Regions from separate parts of the Diaphorobacter sp. B2A2W2 genome, predicted to be linked through region 1. Evidence: predicted binding sites of a transcription regulator. Region 1 holds the regulator's gene; the other holds the start of a gene.
The links. Region 1 encodes sigma-54, which starts transcription at its own class of promoters, with help from an activator protein. Its sites were predicted from a motif close to TGGCANGNAANCTGCTTT; they were not measured.

Region 1 (4,722 bases):
GCGTTGCGCTGGGCAAAGTCCACCATGCGGTGCGACACGTCGCTGCCAAAAATCGGCACCGAGGCCGCGGTAACGGCGCTGGCCGCTTCATCCTTGATAGCAGACCAGACATGGGCCTGGTGCGGCAATAGCTTCTCGAAGGCAAAGCGCCGCTGCAGGCCCGGCGCGATGCGGCAGGCGATCTGCGCGGCCTCGATGACCACGGTGCCGCTGCCGCAGCAGGGGTCGTACAGCGGCAGCGGCTGCTCGCCATGCGGGTCCCAGCCGGTGGCGGCGATCATGGCGGCGGCCAGCGTTTCCTTGAGCGGCGCGTCGCCCTTGTCCTCGCGCCAGCCGCGTTTGAACAGCGGCTCGCCCGAGGTGTCGATGTAGATCTGGGCGCGGTCGCTGGTCAGGTGCAGGTGCACGCGCACGTCGGGCCACTGCGTCTGCACGTCGGGACGCACGCCGGCCTTGGCGCGGAAGCGGTCGGCCACGGCATCCTTCACGCGCAGCGCGGCGAAGTTCAGGCTCTTGAGCGGGCTGTGCTGGGCCGTCACCTCCACCTTGAAGCTCTGGCGCGGGGTGAACCAGATCTCCCAGGCCACGTCGGCCGCGGCGGCATAGATATCGTCCTCGTTGCGGTAGGGCCGCTCGGCCAGTTGCACCAGCACGCGTTGCGCCAGGCGGCTGTGCAGGTTCAGGCGCAGCGCGTCGCGCCAGGAGGCGCGCAGCAGCACGCCCGCGCGGCCCACGAGCAGGTCCTGCCCGGCCAGCCCCGTGAGGCTGTGCACCTCGTCGGCCAGATAGCCCTCCACGCCAGCGGCGCAGGGCAAAAAGAGTTGAAGCTGGTTCATTGCGGCTGTGCTGCGCGCTGCAGCAATGGCTGGAGCACGGATTCAGGAATGGGTGCGGGCTTGCGGGCCGCCCGGTCGATGAAGACGATGCCGGTCTTGCCGCGCGCGATCTCGCGCCCCTGGCTCTTCTCGGTCATCCGGAAGACGAGGTCGAAGCCGTAGCTGTTGAAGTCCTGCGGCGTCATCTCCACGCGCAGCGTCTCGCCGTGGAACGCCTCGGACTTGTACTGCGCCACGATGTCGCCCACCACGGTGGACAGGCCCGCCACGTCGGCCTCGGGGTAGCCCAGCGACTTGAAGAAACGCACGCGCGCCTCGGACACGAGGCTGAGCAACTGCGCGTTGTCCAGGTGCCCGCCCTGGTTGACATGGCTGATGTAGATCTGCAGCTCGGTACTGAAGCCGAAGTGCGGGGGAAGGTCGAAGACGACGCGTGCCATGGTTCAAAGTGCCTTGCGGAGGTTGGCCGGGGCGATCTTGAGCGCCTCGCGGTATTTGGCCACGGTGCGGCGCGCACATTCAATCCCCTGCTCCTTGAGCATCTCGGCGATCTGGCTGTCCGACAGCGGCTTGTGCGGGTTCTCGGCCGCGATGAACTGCTTGATGAGCGCGCGCACGGCCGTGCTGGAGGCGTTGCCGCCGGTTTCGGTGCCCAGCCCCGAGCCGAAGAAATACTTGAGTTCGTAGGTGCCTTGCGGCGTGGCCATGTACTTGGCGGTGGTCACGCGGCTGATGGTGGACTCGTGCAGGCCCAGTTCATCGGCAATGTCGCGCAGCACCAGCGGGCGCATGGCCAGTTCGCCATGCACGAAGAAGTTCTTCTGCCGCTCCACGATGGCGCGCGACACGCGCAGGATGGTGTCAAAACGCTGCTGGATGTTCTTGATGAACCAGCGCGCCTCCTGCAGCCGTGCCTGCAGCGCCTGGTGGCCTTCGCCACGGCCGCCGCGCAACGCACCGGCGTAGATGTCGTGCACGCGCAGACGCGGCATCACGTCCGGGTTGAGCTGCACGCTGAAGTTCTGCTGTCCGCCGCGGCCGGTTTTCTTGACGATCACGTCGGGCACGATGATGTTGCGGTCCACGTCGGCAAAGCGCCTGCCCGGACGTGGCTCCAGCCGCGCGATCAAGGCCATCGCGGCGCGCGTGCGCTCTTCGCTGGTGCCGCAGGCCTGCGCCAGGCGGCGCACGTCGCGCTTGGCCAGCAGGTCCAGCGGCTGGCCGCAAATGGCCAGCGCGGCCTGGATCACGTCGGGGTCGCCCTCTTCGTCCTGGTCCATCGCACGCAGCTGCAGCGTGAGGCATTCGGCCAGGCCGCGCGCGCCCACGCCCGCGGGCTCCAGGCTTTGCAGCAGGCGCAGCGCCACGGTGAAACGGTGCACCAGTTCATCGAGTTGCTCGGGGTCTTCGGTGCCCGCCAGGCTGGCGGCCAGGTCCTGCAACGACTCGTCCAGGTAGCCGTCGTCGTTCAGCGATTCGATGAGGAAGCGCAGCGCGGCCATGTCCAGCTCGGACAGGCGCAGCGCCAGCGCCTGGCGGTGCAGGAAGGCCGTGAGCGACTCCTGGCTGCGGGCCAGCTCGGTGGCGTCCACCTCGTCGTCGCTCCCCGCGCCGGCACCGTTGCGCGCCGGGGCGTCGCCGCCCCACTCGCTGTCGTCGGGCGCCAGGTCTACCGAGCCGTCGCCTTCCCAGTCCGCGGGTTCGGCCGTGGATTCGGCGGTGGAGGTTTCTGCATCATTTTGGCTTGTAGCGCTTTCCTGCCCTGCGCTGACAGCTCCTGAATAAATAGCATCTTCAACTTCTCGGTCTTGCTCGCTCACCGGTGCATCGGCCTGGGCCAGGCCGAACTCCTCGCGCAGGGCCTCTTCCAGCGTGCGCTCCAGGAAGGGGTTCTCGTCGAGCATTTGCTCGACCTCCTGGGCCAGCTCCAGCGTGGACAGCTGCAGCAGGCGGATCGACTGCTGCAACTGCGGTGTGAGCGCCAGGTGCTGCGAGACGCGCAGCGACAGGCCGGGCTTCATGGCCTGCAACCCACTGTCTGGTCCTGCATCGCGCCGTGGTCGCCCATCACTCTCACATGCGGAAGTGCTCGCCCAGGTACACCCGGCGCACTTCCGCGTTGTCGACGATGTCCGACGGCGTACCCTGAGCCAGCACCTGGCCGTCGCTGATGATGAAGGCGTGGTCGCAGATGCCCAGCGTCTCACGCACGTTGTGGTCGGTGATCAGCACGCCAATGCCGCGCGCCTTGAGAAAGCCAATGATGCGCTGGATCTCGATCACGGCGATCGGGTCGATGCCGGCGAAGGGCTCATCCAGCAGGATGAAGCGCGGCTGCGTGGCCAGCGCGCGCGCGATCTCCACGCGCCGGCGCTCGCCGCCCGACAGCGCCAGTGCAGGCGACTTGCGCAGGTGGTCCACGCGCAGCTCCTGCAGCAGCGCGGTCAGGCGCCGCTCCACCTCGGCGCGCGGCAGGGTGCGGCCGGCCTCGTCGGTCTGCAGCTCCAGCACCGCGCGCACGTTGTCTTCGACATTGAGCTTGCGAAAGATCGAGGCTTCCTGCGGCAGGTACGACAGGCCCAGCCGCGAGCGCCGGTGGATGGGCATGTCCGTCACGTCCTGCCCGTCGATGCTGATGCGGCCGCCGTCGCTGCGCACCAGGCCGACGATCATGTAGAACGACGTGGTCTTGCCGGCGCCGTTGGGGCCCAATAGGCCCACCACCTCTCCCTTTTGCACGACTACGGACACGTCCTTGACCACCTTGCGGCTGCCGTAGGACTTCTCCAAGTGCAGCGCCTCCAGGCGGCTGACGCCTTCGCTCATGCGCGCATCGTCCAAGGCCGCGCTCACTTCGCGCCGTCCAGGCTGGGGCTGGTACGCAGCGCGGGCGGCTCGGTGCGCACAGGCGGCGTGGCGCTGGTGCCCGAGGCGGGCTCCTTGGGCGCGAGCACCGCTCGCACCCGGCCGCCCGGCGTGCCGGCAGTGGCGCCAGCGGGCGCGGTCTTCTGCCCGTCCACGGTGAACACGTCCGTGAGGTTGTTGTAGACGATGAGCGCGCCGGCCAGCTCGTCGGTCAGTGTGGCCTCGCGGTAGCGGCGCAGCTCGGCGCGGCGGATGAGCTTCACCACGTCGGCGCGGCCGTCGTATTCGATGACCTCGCCCTCGCCCTCGACGAACTCGTCGGGCGCGCCCGGCGCGGTGTCGCGCTTTTGCCGGAAAAAGGCGCGCTTGCCCGGCTCGGCCGTCACCACACCGTACTGGAAGCCGTCGGGGTCCTGGCGCACCTCCAGCTGCGCGCCGCGCAGCACGATGGTGCCCTTGGTCATGACGACACGGCCGGTGAACACGCTGGTCTGCTTGAGCTCATCGTGGCGCAGGGCATCCGCCTCGATGTTCATGGGCTTGTTGCGGTCGGCTTTTTCGGCGTGCACCAGCGGCGATGCAGCCAGCGCCAGGGCCAGCGCTGCGGCGCGGGACAGGAGGAGGAAGGGCAATCGGGTTCTCATAGAGGGCACGAATCTTGCGGTCATTGTACTGACGCAAGCGCGCCGCCGCCGCAGTGGATCGCATCAACCCGTACAGGCCTGCCACCGGCTGTCATGCCGCCGCGCCAACCGGTGTGCAGGCATGAAAAAAGCGCGCCCGTAGGCGCGCTTGTCGCTGGTGGCGGCGGGGCGCTTCAGCCCTTGCGCGCTACGCCAACCAGGTGCTCCACCACCTGCAGCACACTTTGCATGTTGCCAGCCATGGTGCCGTCGGTGTAGTAGCGGCCGGCCACTCCCATGGAGGGCACGCCTTCGACCTGGTAGCCGTCCTGCAGCTGCGACGCCTTGCGCACTTGGTTGGATACGGTGAAGGAGTTGTAGACCTCCTTGAACTTCGC
Region 2 (4,722 bases), on a different contig from region 1:
GCCCGCGGCAATGCGCTCGTGCAACGCCTGCGCCGCGTTCTGCACGATGTTCAGCACGGCCTGGATGAGCTGCGCGCGGTCGCCGCGAAACTCAGGGATGGAGGTGTCATAGTCGCGCAGCACGGCCAGGCCCTGCGGATGCTCGACCAGTACCAGGGAGCGCACGCGCTCGCAGACCTCGTGGATATTCACATCGCCGACGAGGTGCGGGTGGCGGTGCGGCGCCAGCAGCCGATCCACCAGGCTTTGCAGGCGGTCGGCCTCGTGGATGATGACCTGGGTGTACTCGGTCAAGTCGCGGCTTTCCAGCTCCATCTCCAGCAGCTGCGCCGCCCCTCGGATGCCGCCCAGCGGGTTCTTGATCTCGTGCGCCAGATTGCGGATCAGCTCCTTGTTGGCCTGCGCCTGCTCACGCAGCCGCTCCTCGCGGTCCTGGCGCGCCTGCGCCTCCAGGGGCCACAGCTCCACGATCACATCGCCGCTGTGCTCCACCACCGCCACGCTGGCGTGCACCGGCAAAGGCTCCTGCGGCGAGCGGCGCAGCACGGCTTCGAAGCGCAGCGCCGCGAAGTCGCGCCCGCGCGCGCCGGCCAGCGCCGTCTGCAGGATGGTCGGATCGGTGAACAGGCCGGCGAAGTCCACGCCTTCCAGCGTGCGGCGCGACAGGCCCAGGGCGTTTTCCAGCGCTGCGTTGACGAAGATAGCCGCCCCGCCGGGGTGCAGCACGGCAATCAGCGTGGAGACGAGGTCCAGCGCCTGGTAGCGGTCCGTTGGGGTGGGCTCTTGGATGATCGCGCCTTTGTGCCGCACGCAGGGACCGCGGCGCTTACTTGTTCAGGCGCGAGAGTTCGCGCTTGATGCCGGCCACATCGGCCTCGGCCCGAGCCACACTGGCCTTGAGCTCGGCCGTGCGCTCGATGTAGCCCTGCGGGTTGCGCAGCTCCAGCGCCGTGCGCTGGGGCGAGCCGTCGTTGTACTCCTTGCGCAACTCGGCCAGGCGGGTTTCCGCCTTGCTCAGTTCAGACTCCAGGATGGCGCGCGCATCGGCGTCGCGCGCACGTTGGTCGGCCGCGCCCACGCGCGGAGCGTTCGCGGGCGAACTGCTGGCGCTGGCACCGGAAGCGCCGGCGCTGCCGCCCGAGGAGGCCGCCGCCGGGCGCGAACCCTGCAGCACCGTCACATTGCCACCTTCCACGAGCTTGCAGCCGCGCTCCTTGGCCTGCGTGGCGTTGTTGGTGTATTCGTTGCCGCAGCGGTAGATGCGGTCCTGCGCCCAGGCGGGCTGCAGCACGGCGGCGATAACGGTCAGGGCGAACAAAGTGCTTTTCATCGAATTCCTCACATGGCATGCGTCGGGCATGCGCGGTGCCGGTGAGTATCCCCCAATCATTCCAACCCGCCAATTGCGGCGGCCCAACGCTGCGGTTTTGGTGCGACGGGCTGCCGTGCTCCGTCAACCCGGCATGCAGCCCGTCCATAGAAAAAGGCGGCCGGAGCCGCCCTGTTGACAACAGCCGGGGGCCTAAGCCCCTGCCATCACAGCGAGTAGTACATGTCGTACTCGACGGGATGCACGGCCATGCGGAAGCGCGTGACTTCCTGCATCTTCAGCTCGATGTAGGCGTCGAGCATGGAGTCGGTGAACACGCCGCCCTTGGTCAGGAACGCGCGGTCCTTGTCCAGCGCTTCCAGCGCCTGGTCCAGGCTGTGGCACACGGTGGGCACCAGCTTGTCTTCCTCGGGCGGCAGGTGGTACAGGTCCTTGGTAGCGGCTTCGCCCGGGTGGATCTTGTTTTCCACGCCGTCCAGACCCGCCATCAGCAGGGCCGCAAAGCCCAGGTAGGGGTTCATCAGCGGATCGGGGAAGCGCGCTTCCACACGGCGGCCCTTCGGGTTGGCCACGAACGGGATGCGGATGGAGGCCGAGCGGTTCTTGGCCGAGTAAGCCAGCTTCACCGGCGCCTCGAAGTGCGGCACCAGACGCTTGTAGCTGTTGGTGCCCGGGTTCGTGATGGCGTTCAGTGCGCGGGCGTGCTTGATGATGCCGCCGATGTAGTACAGCGCGAAGTCCGACAGACCCGCATAGCCGTCGCCGGCGAACAGGTTCTTGCCGTCCTTCCAGACCGACTGGTGCACGTGCATGCCCGAGCCGTTGTCGCCGTGGTAGGGCTTGGGCATGAAGGTGGCGGTCTTGCCGTAGGCATTGGCCACGTTGTGGATCACGTACTTCTGCAGCATGGTCCAGTCGGCACGCTCCACCAGCGTGCTGAACCGGGTGCCGATCTCGTTCTGGCCGGCACCGGCCACTTCGTGGTGGAACACCTCGACCGGAATGCCCAGGGATTCAAGGATCAGGGACATCTCGGCGCGCATGTCCTGCGTGCTGTCGACCGGAGGCACGGGGAAATAGCCGCCCTTGGTGGTGGGACGGTGGCCGCGGTTGCCACCTTCGAGCTTGGAGCCGGTGTTCCAGGGGGCTTCGTACTCTTCGATCTCGTAGAAGGTGTGGTTGGGATCGGTGCTCCAGCGCACGCCGTCGAAGATGAAGAACTCGGGCTCCGGGCCGAAGTAGGCCGTGTCGCCCATGCCGGAGGCCTTCAGGTACGCCTCAGCGCGCTTGGCGATGGAGCGCGGGTCGCGGTCGTAGGCCTTGCCGTCGGCCGGCTCCACCACGTCACACGCCATGATCATGGTGGTTTCTTCGAAGAACGGGTCGATGTTGGCGGTGTTCGGATCGGGCATGAGCAGCATGTCCGACGCCTCGATACCCTTCCAGCCGGCGACCGACGAGCCGTCGAACGCATGGCCCGAGGCGAACTTGTCTTCGTCGAAGTGCGAGATCGGCACGGTGACGTGCTGTTCCTTGCCGCGGGTATCCGTGAAGCGGAAGTCCACGAACTTGACTTCGTTTTCCTTCACCATCTTCATCACGTCTGCAACGGTCTTGGCCATCAGGGTTCTCCAGGGATAGAAGTGCTCATCAACAATGATGCGCACAGAAAAGCAGTTTGCGTGCCAGCGAATGGGGACACCCGTACGGGGCAAGCCGGGCGCAGAGCCCTGCGACGGCGCACCAAACGCGTGCAGGATTTTAAGTGGTCCGCCTTCTTACCATTTGCGCACCATTTCAGGGCCTATAGATGCACCTGTTTGGTGCAAACCTTCTTGCAGCGCCTGCCACGCGGCAGGCACCAAGGCAGCGGCCCCCTTGACGCCCAATTCCACATGGCGCCCGTGCACCGGATGGTCCACGCTCGGCAGGCTGAACACCTTGATCCCCGGATGTCCGGCCTCGACCCGCTCCATGAGCGGGGTCAGCGCGGCTTCCATCGCGCCGTAAAGCACGACGGAGCGCTCCATCTGCGGCTGCTGGTTGAACCACGGGGCACAGTAATGCTGGAGTGCCCAGTCCACCATAGGCCAAGCCATGACCGGGAACCCCGGCACGAAATGCACCATGCCGCCCCCAGGGCCGTCACACGAGAAGCCGGGGATCTTGTTGTAAGGGTTGGGAATGATGCGCGCGCCCTCAGGAAAAACGCCCATGTTCAGCCGATGCAGATTGTCGGCGCGGTCGGGGTCGAACGCCTCGCCCTGCTCCCGTGCCACATCCTGCATGCGCTCGGTGATTAGGCGCTTGGCCTCGGGGTGCAGGACCAGCGGACGTTGCAATGCGGCCGCCGCGCACTGGCGCGTGTGGTCGTCGGGAGTGGCACCAATGCCGCCGCAACTGAACACGATGTCCGACGAGGCAAAGGCCCGCTGCAGCGCCGCCGTGATGCGTGGACGGTCGTCGCCTACGTAGTCCGCATAGGACAGCGCAAGCCCGCGTGCCGCCAGCAGTTCGATGACCTTGGCGAGGTGCTTGTCCGCCCGCTTGCCCGAGAGGATTTCATCGCCAACGATGATGAGGCCGAAAGCCGGTGTCATGGGTTGTCCTGCAGGTGAGACGAGGATGGCAAAGAAGACGCTGGCGTTGCGGGCGCGGCGGTTGCAGGCGTATCGCCCGGCGGCCGTTCGCCTCGCTGCTCGCGCAGCTGTTGCAGCGCGGCCAGACAGAAATGCGTGAACCACAGCGATGAGAAGGCGAACACCAGCGTATAGATCCAGATGGCGATCGGCACCAGGACGAGGAACGCCGCTGCGAACACCACGCCCGACGCCCAGACAATGCCGGGCGCGGCCCCTAGAAATCCGCTCAGCACGCCAATGCTCAGCAGGCTGAGCTGATGGCGCTTGAAAATCTCCTGCCGCTCCGGCTTGCTCGCGTGTTCGGCCAGTGCGTCAAAGGCCATGACACGGTAGGTGAGCCATCCCCAGATGAGTGGAGGCAGGATCAACACCAGCGGCGGGACCAGCCACAGCGGCATGGACAGCACCAGCGCAATGAGCGCCGCGATGGTCGCCCCCAGAGACCACAGCACGCTGGCGAGGAATGAACCGCCCCGCTTGCGCTGCAGTTGCGAAAAACGCCGCTGCGCCACCAGAGTCACGATGGCAGGGGCCATCAACACCGCCACCGCAAGCACACAGACAATGACGATCAGTGGCGTGGCTCCCATGAGCACCAGCAGCGGCGCCAGCGCCACGGTGAGGTTATCCACGCCAAAGTTGTGCAGCCACCCCCACAGCAGGCCCAGCCAGGTGGAGCTTTCCAGCGCCGTCTGCGTCCAGTCCACGGCAGTTGTCCAGAACAGATAGCCGCCGCCCAGCGCCACCACC

Region 2: a site for sigma-54 is predicted at 3,001-3,018, ahead of glnA (type I glutamate--ammonia ligase). Genes of this name have one in related genera too.

The regions. Positions count from the first base shown of each region.
Region 1 is NZ_JBWZOR010000011.1:53,715-58,436, reverse strand. It holds gene AC1PPL_RS16320 (THUMP domain-containing class I SAM-dependent RNA methyltransferase) at 1-836, opposite strand, end outside; gene AC1PPL_RS16315 (acyl-CoA thioesterase) at 833-1,276, opposite strand; gene AC1PPL_RS16310 (RNA polymerase factor sigma-54) at 1,280-2,857, opposite strand; gene lptB (LPS export ABC transporter ATP-binding protein) at 2,910-3,662, opposite strand; gene lptA (lipopolysaccharide transport periplasmic protein LptA) at 3,686-4,345, opposite strand; gene AC1PPL_RS16295 (thiol:disulfide interchange protein DsbA/DsbL) at 4,519-4,722, opposite strand, start outside.
Region 2 is NZ_JBWZOR010000018.1:28,899-33,620, forward strand. It holds gene glnL (nitrogen regulation protein NR(II)) at 1-792, opposite strand, end outside; gene AC1PPL_RS19160 (hypothetical protein) at 827-1,330, opposite strand; gene glnA (type I glutamate--ammonia ligase) at 1,537-2,952, opposite strand; gene AC1PPL_RS19170 (competence/damage-inducible protein A) at 3,109-3,930, opposite strand; gene AC1PPL_RS19175 (EI24 domain-containing protein) at 3,927-4,722, opposite strand, start outside.